2 regions of the Micromonospora sp. NPDC000089 genome follow, and region 2 is predicted to be linked to the other one. Evidence: riboswitches for the same ligand, from Rfam matches in the RefSeq annotation. Region 2 holds a riboswitch; the other holds the start of a gene.
What was found. A riboswitch is a leader RNA that binds a small molecule or an ion and turns the genes downstream of it on or off. The one in region 2 is predicted to bind thiamine pyrophosphate.
Positions count from the first base shown of each region.

Region 1 (5,826 bases), on a different contig from region 2:
GGAACTCGATGGTCACCGTGGGCGCGGTGTTGCCGACCGTCACCGGCACGTTCGCCACCGCCGTACGGCCGTTGCCGCTGGTCACGGTGAGCTGCGCGGTGTAGTCGCCGGCCTTGGCGTACGTGTGGGTGGGGTTCGCCTCGGTGGAGGTCTGCCCGTCGCCGAACGCCCAGGCGTAGGTCAGCGGGCCGCCGTCCGGGTCCCGGGAGCCCTCGCTGGAGAACGTCACGGTCAGCGGCGCGGGGCCGGAGGTGGGCTGGGCGGACGCCTGAGCGATCGGGGCCCGGTCACCGGCGGTGTAGTCGATCCGGTAGACCCCGGAGTCGTCGTTGTTGCCGCCGAACCCGGTGCCCCACTCGATCAGGTAGAGCGCGCCGTCCGAGCCGAACTCGAAGTCCATCGGGCGGACGAACGGCATGCCCTTGAGCAGCTGGTTGATGTCGACCAGCGTGCGGCCGGTGGCGCCGACCTGCATGGTGTACATCTTCGACTGGTTCCACTCGCCGAACATCGCCTTGCCGTCGAAGTACGCCGGCCACTTGCGCTTCGACGGGTTCGCCGCGTCGTACCGGTAGACCGGGCCGGCCATCGGGGCCCCACCGCCGCCGATCTCGGGGAACCGCGGGTTGCCGGAGTAGTCGTAGTCGACCGTGGCCGCGATGGCCGGGGGCAGGTTGGTCAGCCCGGTGTTGTTGGGGGAGTCGTTCACCGGCGCGGCGCAGTCGAACTTCGCCCCGCTCGGCCCGGACGGGAACTGGTAGTCGTTGTACGCGTAGTTCGCCCCGGTGCAGTACGGCCAGCCGTAGTTGCCGGGCTTGTCGACGATGTTCCACTCGACGGTGCCCTCGGGGCCCCGGTTCGGGTTGTTCGCGCCCGCGTCCGGCCCGTAGTCACCGACGTAGAGGGTGTCGGTGGCCGGGTCGATGCCGATCCGGAACGGGTTGCGGAAGCCCATGCCGTAGATCTCCGGCCGGGTCTTCGCGGTGCCGGGGGCGAACAGGTTGCCCGCCGGGATCGTGTACGTCCCGTCGGCCTCCGGGTGGATCCGGAGCACCTTGCCGCGCAGGTCGTTGGTGTTGCCGGCGCTGCGCTGGGCGTCGTAGTCCTGCCGGCCCGGCCGCTCGTCGATCGGGGTGAACGCGTCCGACTCGAACGGGTTCGTGTTGTCCCCGGTGGCCAGGTAGAGGTTGCCGGCGCGGTCGAAGACCATGCTGCCGCCCGCGTGGCAGCAGGTGTTGCGCTGGGTGTCGACCCGCAGCACGTCCTTGCGGCTGGCCGGGTCGACGGTGTCGCCGGTGACGGTGAACCGGGAGATCAGGTTGCGCGCGATCCCGTCGTTCGGGGCGTGGTAGAGGTAGACCCAGCCGTTGTCCGCGAAGTGCGGGTCGAGCCGGATGCCGATCAGGCCGTCCTCGTTGCCGGTGAACACGTTCAGCCGCAGCGCGGTGACCGTGCTGCCGGTGTCCGGCTTGATGATCTGCAGGCGGCCGTCCCGCTCCACGTAGAACACCCGGCCGTCCGGGGCCACGTCCAGCTCCATCGGGTTGCTGGTGTTGCTGTCCAGCGTCACCTTCTCGAAGCTGGCGGTCTTCGAGGCGCCGCAGTCGGCCGGCTGGGCGCCGGCCGCGGTGCGGATGCCGCCGAGCAGGTGGCTGAGGAACTGCGGGTCCGCGTACGACTCCTGGGTGTGGCCGCCGCCGGTGTACCAGGCGCGGCCGCCGTCGTAGTCCTGGCACCAGGAGGTCGGGTGGTCGGCGCCCATCGCGCCGGCGCCCGGGCTGTAGCTGGTCTCGTCCAGGCTGGCAAGCACGTGCACGTCGCCACGCGGGTTGGACTGGAAGTTGTACCACTCGTCGAACCGGGACCAGCGCTCCGGCAGGTCGGCCGTGGACGGGTGCGCCGGGTCCTCGACCTTGACGGTGGCCTGCTGGTTGGCCGGGTGGCCGGCGAAGTACGCGCCGACCAGCTTGCCGTACCAGGGCCAGCTGTACTCGGTGTCCGAGGCGGCGTGCACGCCGACGTACCCGCCGCCGGCCTTCACGTACCGCTCGAAGGCGGCCTGCTGGTCGGCGTCCAGGACATCGCCGGTGGTGGAGAGCCAGATCACCGCCTGGTACTTCGCCAGGTTGGCGTCGGTGAACGCGGCGCCGTCCTCGGTGGCGTCGACGGTGAAGCCGTTGTCGGCGCCGAGCTTGCGGATGGCCGCGATGCCGGCCGGGATCGAGTCGTGCCGGAAGCCGGCGGTCTTGGAGAACACCAGCACCGCGAACGGGTCGGCGGCGGCGGCCTGGGCGGCCGGCCGCGGCGCCGGGGCGGCCGGGGCGGCCTGGGCGGCGGTCGGGCCGGTCAGGGCGCCGGCGAGGAGGGTCAGGGTCGATAGGGCAGCGATGACCGGGCCGCGCAACAGGCGGCGTCGGCGAAATGAGGACACTCCATGCTCCTTTGTCCGAGCTGGACAGCGGTGTGCATGGGGACGACTCGCCGCAGTCCATCCCCGGTCGTGCGTGCGGGCCACGCCGAGGCCCGCGCCGGTCGGCTCGGTTACCGACCACGCCGAGGCCGGGCACCGAATAATGTCGATCCGTTGAACAAATTAGCGCCGCCCGATCCGTTTCCGGCAAGGCATCGGCATGTAACGATTCGGTATCGGCGACCGGCGTATCGGGGCGCGAGCGGACCAGCCGTCCGAAAAGGTGCGGCCGACGGCCCGACCGACCGGACCCGCCCTTGGCGGATCGGCCGCGACGTCGTACGGTGACTGCGACGTGACCCACGGGAGCCCGGTGCACCGGGCTGAGAGGGGGGCTGCAGCCCCCGACCGTCGAACCTGATCCGGGTAATGCCGGCGCAGGGAGGAGAGTTGCCGTGCCGTCCCTGGGGCGACTGCATCTGATCACCGACACCCGGCCCGGGCGCGACCCGCTCGCCGTGCTGGCCGCCGCGCTGCCGGTGGCCCGCGCCGAGCTGGTCGTCCAGGTCCGGGTGACCGACGACGCCACCGACCGCCAGGCGTACGACCTGGCCCGCCGGGTGGTCGCGCGCTGCGCCCCGTACGGCGCCACCTGCCTGGTCAACGACCGGCTGCACGTGGCGCTCGCGGTGGGTGCCGCCGGCGGCCACGTCGGCGTGGACGACCTGCCGGTCGGCGCGGCCCGCCGGGTGCTCGGCGGCACCGCCGTGCTCGGCGCCACCGCCCGGGAGCCGGCCGGCGCGCTCGAGGCGGTCGCCGCCGGCGCCAGCTATCTGGGCGTCGGGCCGTGCCACCCCACCCGCACCAAGAGCGGCCTGCCCGACCCGATCGGCCCGGCCGGGGTACGCGCGGTCGCCGACGCGGTGCCGGTGCCGGTGATCGCGATCGGTGGGGTGACCGCCCGGGACGTGCCGGAGCTGCGGGCCGCCGGGGCGTACGGGGTGGCGGTGGTGGGCGCGCTCTCGCACGCCGCCGACCCGGGCCGGGCCACCGCCGAGCTGCTCGGCGCGCTGACGTGCTGACCCGGCCGGACGTCGCCGTGGTGGGGGCGGGACCGGTCGGGCTGGCGATCGCCTGGCGCTGCGCGTCCCGCGGGCTGCGGGTCGACGTGCACGATCCCGCCCCCGGATCCGGCGCCTCCCGGGTGGCCGCCGGAATGCTGTCGCCGGTCGCCGAGGCGTACTTCGGCGAGCCGGAGCTGACCGGGCTGCTCGCCGACTCCGCCGCCCGCTGGCCGGGCTTCGCCGCCGAGCTGGCCGGGGCGGCCGGCACCGGAATCGGCTACGCGACCGAGGGCACCCTGGTCGTCGGGCTCACCGCCGACGACCTGGCCGAGGCGGGGCGGCTGTGGTCGTACCAACGGGGGTTGGGGTTGCCGATCACGCCGCTGCGCCCGTCGCAGCTGCGCGACCGCGAGCCGGCGCTGTCGCCGCGACTGCGCGGCGGCGCGGTCGCCCCCGGCGACCACCAGGTCGACCCGCGGCGGCTGGTCGCCGCGCTGCGGGTCGCGGCCGAGCGGGCCGGCGCGACGCCGCGACCCGGCCCGGTCGCCGACCTGTCCGACCTGGACGCCGCCGTCACGGTGGTCGCCGCCGGCTGCGGGGCCGCCGCGCTGACCGGGCTGCCGGTCCGGCCGGTGAAGGGCCAGGTGCTCCGGCTGCGCACGCCCGGTCGCGGCATGCCGGGCTTCCGGCACGTGATCCGCGGGTACGCCGACGGCGAGCCGGTCTACCTGGTGCCCCGGCAGGACGGCGAGGTGGTGGTCGGGGCGACCGTCGAGGAGCGCGCGGACACCGAGGTCACCGCCGGGGCGGTGCTGCGGCTGCTGCGCGCCGCCGTCGACCTGGTCCCCGAGCTTGCCGAGTACGAGCTGGTGGAGGCCGCTGCCGGGCTGCGCCCCGGCACCCCGGACAACGCGCCGATCCTCGGCCCGCTGCCCGGGCGGCCCGGCGTGCTCGCGGCCACCGGTCACCACCGGCACGGCATCGTGCTCACCCCGGTCACCGCCGACCTGATCACCGAGCTGATCGTCACCGGCGAGGCCGACCCACTGCTGGCGCCGTTCGCGCCGGACCGGTTCGCGACCGCTCCGGCGGTGGGCGGCGGCCCGGCCGGACCCGTTCCCGAGGAGGAGACGTGCGACTGATCGTCAACGGAGCCGGGCGGGAGCTGCCCGGCGGCGCGACCGTCGCGGACCTGGTCGGTGCCGTCACCGACCAGCGGCGCGGGCTCGCGGTCGCGGTGAACGGCGAGGTGGTGCCGCGCGGCGGCTGGCCGGCGACCGTGCTGCGCGACGGCGACCGGGTCGAGGTGCTCAGCGCCGCCCAGGGCGGGTGAGCGGGATGTCCTTCGCACTCGGTGGCGTCACGTTCGGTTCCCGGCTGATCCTCGGCACCGGCGGCGCGGCCAACCTGCACCTGCTGGAGCGGGCGATCCGGGCCTCCGGCACCGAGCTGGTCACCCTCGCGCTGCGCCGGGTCGACACCGCCCCCGGCACGGCCGGCGGGCTGCTCGACCTGCTCGACCGCTGCGGGGTACGGCTGCTGCCGAACACCGCCGGCTGTCACACCGCCGGCGAGGCGGTGAAGGTGGCCCGGCTGGCCCGCGAGGCGTTCGACACCGACTGGGTGAAGCTGGAGGTGATCGGCGACGAGCGCACCCTGCTGCCCGACGGGGTGGAGCTGCTGCGCGCCGCCGAGGAGCTGGTGGCCGACGGGTTCGTGGTGCTGCCGTACACCTCGGACGACCCGGTGCTGGCCCGCCGGCTGGCCGACGTGGGCTGCGCCGCGGTGATGCCGGCCGGCGCGCCGATCGGCTCCGGGCTGGGCGTCACCAACCCGCACCACATCCGACTGATCCGCCAGGGCGTGGACGTGCCGGTGATCCTCGACGCCGGGGTCGGCACCGCCAGTGACGCGGCGCTCGCCATGGAGCTGGGCTGCGACGCGGTGCTGCTGGCCAGCGCGGTCACCCGGGCCGCCGACCCGGTGGCGATGGCCACCGCGATGAGGTACGCGGTCGAGGCCGGCCGGCTCGCGTACGGCGCCGGCCGCATCCCCCGCCGCTTCCACGCCCTCGCGTCCACCCCCGACGAAGGCCGGCCCGACCTGTGAGCGCGAGGAGTGAGCCGGGTTTGCGAGCCCCGCAGTCGCGAACGAAGACCAGCTCTGTGAGTGGGGTGCCGGCGGGGGTGGTGGTGCTCACCGATCGGCGGCAGGCGCGACGACCGCTGCCGGAGGTGGTCGCGGCGGCCGTCGCCGGGGGAGTGCGGTGGGTGGTGCTGCGGGAGAAGGACCTGCCCCGCGCCGAACGCGCCGCCCTCGCCGCCGTGCTGCGGCCGATCCTGGCCGGGGCCG
Region 1 covers NZ_JBIAZT010000010.1:214,034-219,859, reverse strand. Annotated here, with positions in the region: gene ACFY3U_RS20005 (ThuA domain-containing protein) at 1-2,431, opposite strand, end outside; TPP riboswitch at 2,764-2,871, shown strand; gene ACFY3U_RS20000 (thiamine phosphate synthase) at 2,866-3,492, shown strand; gene thiO (glycine oxidase ThiO) at 3,486-4,616, shown strand; gene thiS (sulfur carrier protein ThiS) at 4,607-4,807, shown strand; gene ACFY3U_RS19985 (thiazole synthase) at 4,804-5,583, shown strand; gene ACFY3U_RS19980 (thiamine phosphate synthase) at 5,649-5,826, shown strand, end outside.
Region 1: linked by a shared signal. The riboswitch ahead of ACFY3U_RS20000 (thiamine phosphate synthase) and the one ahead of ACFY3U_RS03380 (ECF transporter S component) in region 2 are both predicted to bind thiamine pyrophosphate.

Region 2 (5,826 bases):
GCAGGTCGGCCGCCCGGCCCACCGCCGTACGCTGGCTCGCCGCCACCCGATCGATGGCGGCGGTCACCACCGCCAGGTAGCCCTCGGCGCTCACGCTCATGGTTTCTCCGTCCGTCGGTTGCGGCCCAGCCAGTCCACCGCGAAGTCGACGGCCGCCCGCTGTCGCATCAGCCGGCCGACTCCCGACCCGACCGGTCCGGACCGGACGGCGCCGGTCGCTTCGAGATCCGTCCCCAGCCGGGGGAAGTCGCTCGCGTCGATCGCCACGTCGTCCCACCAGACCCACTCCCGGCCGCCGCCGCAGCTGCGCACCGCGGCGCCGAGCCGTTCCCGCGACGGCGCCGGCCGGCGGTACTCGGCCAGGTGCAGGGAGGTGTTCGCGCCGTGGTCGACGCCGAGTAGCAGCACCTCGCCGTCCAGGTCGTTGACGCGGCCCAGCGGGGAGCGCTCGCCGAGCATGTCCGCCCGGGAGTGCCCGGCGACGATCCGCTCGGCTTGCGGACCCAGGGCGGCGAAGGAGACGTGCGGGTGGTCGCTGCGCCGCGCGCCGGGCCAGCACCGCACCGTCTCGGCGAGCGCGCCCATGAACCGGCTGGGGGTGACCGCCGGGTCGAAGCCGGGCATCTCCCGCTGGATCACCGGCCACCAGTCGACCGGCACCGGCGGGTTGCGCCAACCGGCGGGGTCGCTGTTCTCCGGGGTGTGGGTGGGCACCACCAGGGTGCCGTCCGGGCCGAGCGCGTCGCGCAGGGCGAGCACCAGCGCCTGCGGGCCACCGCAGAGAAACCCGAGGGTACGCAGCCCGGCGTGCACCAGCAGCGTGCCGCCGGGGCGTACGCCCAGGGCGGTGAGCTGCGCGGCGAGCGACGCGCGGGTGTGCGGCCCGCCCGACGGCTGGCCGGCCCGGCCGGTGGGCGGGTCAGCCGACACCGTGGATCCGGGCCAGGATCGCCTCGGCCAGCGGGGCGGGCGCCTCGTCGGGGATCCAGTGGCTCACCCCGGCCAGCTCGACGAAGCGGTACTCCCCCGTCACGTGGCCGGCGCAGGCCTCGGCTGCGGTGCGGCCGACCGCGATGTCCTTGTCGCTCCACAGGTACGTGGTGGGCACCGGCACCGGGCCGACCGCCTTCATGTCGGCGCCGGACATCGCCCGGTACCAGTTCAGCGCGCCGGTCAGCGCCCCCGGCTCGCGCATCGGCTCGGCGTACCGGGCCACCGCCGCGGCGTCGCCCACTCCGGACAGCAGCTTGCGCAGCGCGGCGGCCTTGAGCGCCAGCAGCACCTTCTCCGCCTTGCCCGGCTGCCGGAACAGCACCATGTACGACGAGCGCGCCTTCTGCTGCGGGTCGTTCGCCAGGGCGTACCCGAAGGCGGCCGGATGGGGCACGGAGACCGCGGTCAGCGTGCGGACCCGGTCGGGGTGCGCCGCCGCCACCGCCCAGGCGACGATCGAGCCCCAGTCGTGCCCGACCAGGTGCGCCGCGTCCACGCCCAACGCGTCGAGCAGCGCCACCGCGTCGGCGACCAGCTCGGGCAGCCGGTACGCGTCCACCTCGGCCGGCCGCGCGCCCGGCGCGTAGCCCCGCTGGTCCGGCGCGTACGTGCGCAGCCCGGCGGCGTGCAGGGCGGGCACCACCGCGTCCCACTCCCCGCCGTGCTGGGGGAAGCCGTGCAGCAGCAGGACCGGGTCACCGCCCTCCGGGCCGCCGGTGCGTACCTCGAACGTCAGTCCTCGCGCGTCGACCCGCATGATCCGGAGCCTAGCCCGCCCGCGACGGTCGCACCGGCCGGCGGCATCCGATCCGACGGCGTCGGCCGGCGTGGGTGCTAGTCTGCCGAGACAACTTCACATCCGACAGGGGAGCGCACAGCGCTGAGAGTGCGGGCCGGTGCCCGCAGACCCTCGAACCTGATCTGGGTAATGCCAGCGCAGGGAGTTCGGTCGACCTCCAGCCGCGCCGCCGTCCGGTTTTCCGGGCGCGGCGTGCGTCTTGCCTGGTTCGCGTACAAGCTGAACTGGGAGCACATCATGAACCACACCGACAGCAACCGGTGGCGGACCATCGACATCGTGGTCGCCTCCGTGATCGCGGTCGCCTTCGGCGTCGTCTTCTGGGCCTGGAACCTGCTCTGGAGCGCCACCGCGGGCGCCTTCGCCTTCTTCCCGCCGGCCCAGGCGCTGATCTACGGCGTCTGGCTGGTCCCCGCGGTGCTCGGCGGGCTGGTCATCCGCAAGCCGGGCGCGGCGCTCTACTGCGAGACGGTGGCGGCGATCATCTCCGCGCTGCTGGGCAGCCAGTGGGCGAGCATCGTGATCCTCCAGGGCGTGATGCAGGGCCTCGGCGCCGAGCTGGCGTTCGCCGCGTTCCGCTACCGCTCGTACCGCCTGCCGACCGCGCTGCTGGCCGGCGCGCTGACCGGATTGGGTGCGGCGATCTTCGACTTCGTCTACTGGAACGCCGCCTACGACCTCACCGACTACCGCATCCCGTACGCGCTGCTCACCATCGTCAGCGCCACGGTGGTGGCCGGCGCGGGCTCCTGGTTCCTCACCCGCGCGCTGGCCGACACCGGCGTCCTCGACCGCTTCCCCGCCGGCCGCACCCGCACCCCCGTCTGACCCCTCCCCACCCCGCCGCCCGCCGCGTCGATCATGAGGTTGCCGACGATGTGGATCTCCATTGGTGCCGCCAACCTCATGATCAACGGGTTCGGGCGGGGCAGGGTGAGGGGGACGGGGGACGGGAGGAAGGGAGGGGGTGGGGTGGTGAGTGCGGTGCAGGTGCGGGGGTTCGGGTGGCGGCACGCTGGGCGGCGGCGGTGGGCCGTACGGGGCGTCGACCTGCGGGTGGAGGCCGGGGAGCGGGTGTTGCTGCTGGGGGCGTCCGGGGCGGGTAAGAGCACGCTGCTGGCGGCGCTGGCCGGGCTGCTGCCCGAGGACTCCGGCGAGCAGGAGGGCACCGTCGAGATCGACGGGCTGGACCCGCGCAAGGGCCGCGAGCGGGTCGGCGTCGTCTTCCAGGACCCGGAGACCCAGCTGGTGATGGCCCGCTGCGGCGACGACGTCGCGTTCGGGCTGGAGAACCGGGGCGTACCGGCCGAGGAGATCTGGCCCCGGGTGGACGAGGCGCTGCGCCGGGTCGGCTTCCCGTACCACCGGGACCGGCCAACCGCGGCGCTCTCCGGCGGCGAGCAGCAGCGGCTCGCCCTGGCCGGGGCGCTCGCCCTGCGGCCCGGGCTGCTGCTGCTCGACGAGCCGACCGCCAACCTCGACCCGGCCGGCGCCGAGCTGGTCCGCCGGGCCGTCGCCGGCGCGCTCGACGACGACACCACGCTGATCCTGGTCGAGCACCGGGTCGCCGACGTGCTGCCGCTGGTCGACCGGGTGGTGGTGCTGGAGCCCGGCGGCGGCGTCCGGGCCGACGGCCCACCCGCCGCGGTCTTCGCCGCGCACGGCGACGCGCTCGCCGCCGAGGGCGTCTGGGTGCCCGGCCACGGAACCGCGCCCCGGCCCGCCGCCGCGCCGCCCGGGGAGCGGTTGCTCACCGCCGAGCGGCTCGGCCTGCCACCCCGGCTGGCCCCCACCGACCTTCGGGTACGCGCCGGCGAGGCGCTCGCCGTGCTCGGCCCGAACGGCGCCGGCAAGTCCACCCTCGCGCTGCTGCTCGGCGGGCTGCTGCGCCCCGGCGCCGGGCGGCTGGCCGCCACCACCGAGCTGGCCGGCGCGGACGCCCGCACCCCGCCGCACCGCTGGCGCGCGCCCGCGCTGGCCGCCCGGATCGGCTCGGTCTTCCAGGATCCGGAGCACCAGTTCGTCACCGGCACGGTCTTCGACGAGCTGGCCCTCGGCCCGCGCCGGACCGGCCGCCCCGAACCGGAGGTACGGGCCACCGTGGACGCGCTGCTGGACCGGCTGCGGCTGACCGCGCTGGCCGGCGCGAACCCGTACACCCTCTCCGGCGGGGAGGCGCGGCGGCTGAGCGTGGCGACCGCCCTGGCCACCGCGCCCCGGCTGCTGATCTGCGACGAACCGACCTTCGGGCAGGACCGGCGCACCTGGCGGGAGCTGCTCGACCTGCTCGCCGACCTGCGGGACGCCGGGCACGGCGTGGTCACGGTCACCCACGACGCCGACTTCGTGGCCGCGCTCGCCGACCGCACGGTCACCCTGACCCGCCCGCCCGCGCCGGACGGCACCGGCGGCCCGGGCAATCGCGCAGGCGGCGCGGCGTGATCGCCGTCGAGTCGGTGGCCACGCCCGGCGCCCCGCTGGCCCGCCGCAACCCGGTGGCGAAGCTGGCCGCCGCGATGGTGTTCGCGGTCGTGCTGGCCGCCACCCTGGACCCGGTCGCGCCGGCCATCGCGGTCGCGGTCGAGCTGGCGGTGCTGCCGCTGTTCGGCATCCGCTACCGGGTGCTGGCCCGCCGGGCGCTGCCGCTGCTGGTGGCCGGCGCCGGCATCCTGGTCACCCTGGTGCTCTTCGCCGCCGACCGGTCCGGCCGGGTGCTGCTGGACGCCGGCCCACTGCTGGTCACCTCCGGAGTGCTGGTGACCGCGCTCGGGCTGGTGCTGCGCACCTTCGCCGTCGCCCTGCCCGGGGTGATCGTGGTGGCCACCACCGACCCGACCGACCTGGCCGACGCCCTGATCCAGAACGCGAAGGCGCCGGCCCGGTTCGCGATCGGAGCGCTGGCCGCGTTCCGGCTGGTCCCGCTGCTCGGCCAGGAGTGGCAGATGATCACCATGGCCCGCCGGGCGCGCGGGGTGGACGCCGGCCGCAACCCGGTGGCCCGGCTGCGGCTGTTCGCCTCCACCGCGTTCGCGCTGCTGGTCGGGGCGATCCGCCGGGGCACCCGGCTGGCCGTGGCGATGGACGCCCGCGGCTTCGACGCCGGCACCCCCCGTACGGTGGCCCGGCGGCAGCGCTTCACGCGGGCGGACGGGCTGCTGGTCGCCGGGGCGGCGGCGCTGGCCGGGGCGGCGCTGACGGTCAGCGTGCTGCTGGGCACGTTCCGCCCACTGATCGGGTGAGCTGGACGCAGGCACATATTCGCATCCCTGCCGCGACCGGGACACCCGTCGTTCCCCTGACGGCAGCAGATTGGCCGGTGACGTCTCCCGCAGCAGCGACTGGAGCAGCACATGGGCCACGGACATGCACACCGCCATGATCACGAGCGGGCCGCCACCACCGACGTACCCCCGGCGCTGGACCTCTCCGTCCCGGACGCCGAGCTCTCCCCCGGTGACCTGAGCCGGCGCGGCTTCCTGCGCAGCGCCGGCATGACCGCCCGGTGATCGTCGGGCTGAGCCTGGGCCACCGCACGGTACGGGAGGCCGAGCACTGGCTGGCCGGGCACGTCGGGCCGCTCGACCCGCCCGACCTGGTGGCCTGCACCCACCTGGTCTGGGCGCCGTACCCGCACGTGGCGCTGAGCCTGGCCGCCGACACCGGGCTCGCCGAGCTGCCGGCGACCCCGCCCGAGCTGACGGAGGCCGCCGACCACGCGGCCGCCGAGCACGCCGATCGTCGGTCCGGCCGGGCGGTGCGCTACCCCGGGGTGGACCGGCTGGTCGGGACGCTGACGGTCGGCGAGCTGCTGGCCGCCAGCGCCATCCAGCGGGTGATCGTGCTCGGCGGTCCGCCGGCCGGGCGGGAGACCCTGGTGCACACCCGGGGCTTCGTCCGGCCGCAGTGGCAGGCCGGCGAGCTGATGCTGATGGCCACGCCGTACCGGGCCGCCGGCGTCGCGCCGTTCGAGGTGCCGGACCCGACCCCCTGCTGCGCGGACCACTCCTGACCGGGCGGGGGGGGGGGGGGGCCCC
Region 2 covers NZ_JBIAZT010000002.1:116-5,941, reverse strand. Annotated here, with positions in the region: gene ACFY3U_RS03395 (sugar isomerase domain-containing protein) at 1-100, opposite strand, end outside; gene ACFY3U_RS03390 (aminoglycoside N(3)-acetyltransferase) at 97-930, opposite strand; gene ACFY3U_RS03385 (alpha/beta fold hydrolase) at 920-1,750, opposite strand; TPP riboswitch at 1,848-1,954, shown strand; gene ACFY3U_RS03380 (ECF transporter S component) at 2,030-2,620, shown strand; gene ACFY3U_RS03375 (ABC transporter ATP-binding protein) at 2,768-4,234, shown strand; gene ACFY3U_RS03370 (energy-coupling factor transporter transmembrane component T family protein) at 4,231-5,031, shown strand; gene ACFY3U_RS03365 (hypothetical protein) at 5,143-5,298, shown strand; gene ACFY3U_RS03360 (hypothetical protein) at 5,295-5,801, shown strand.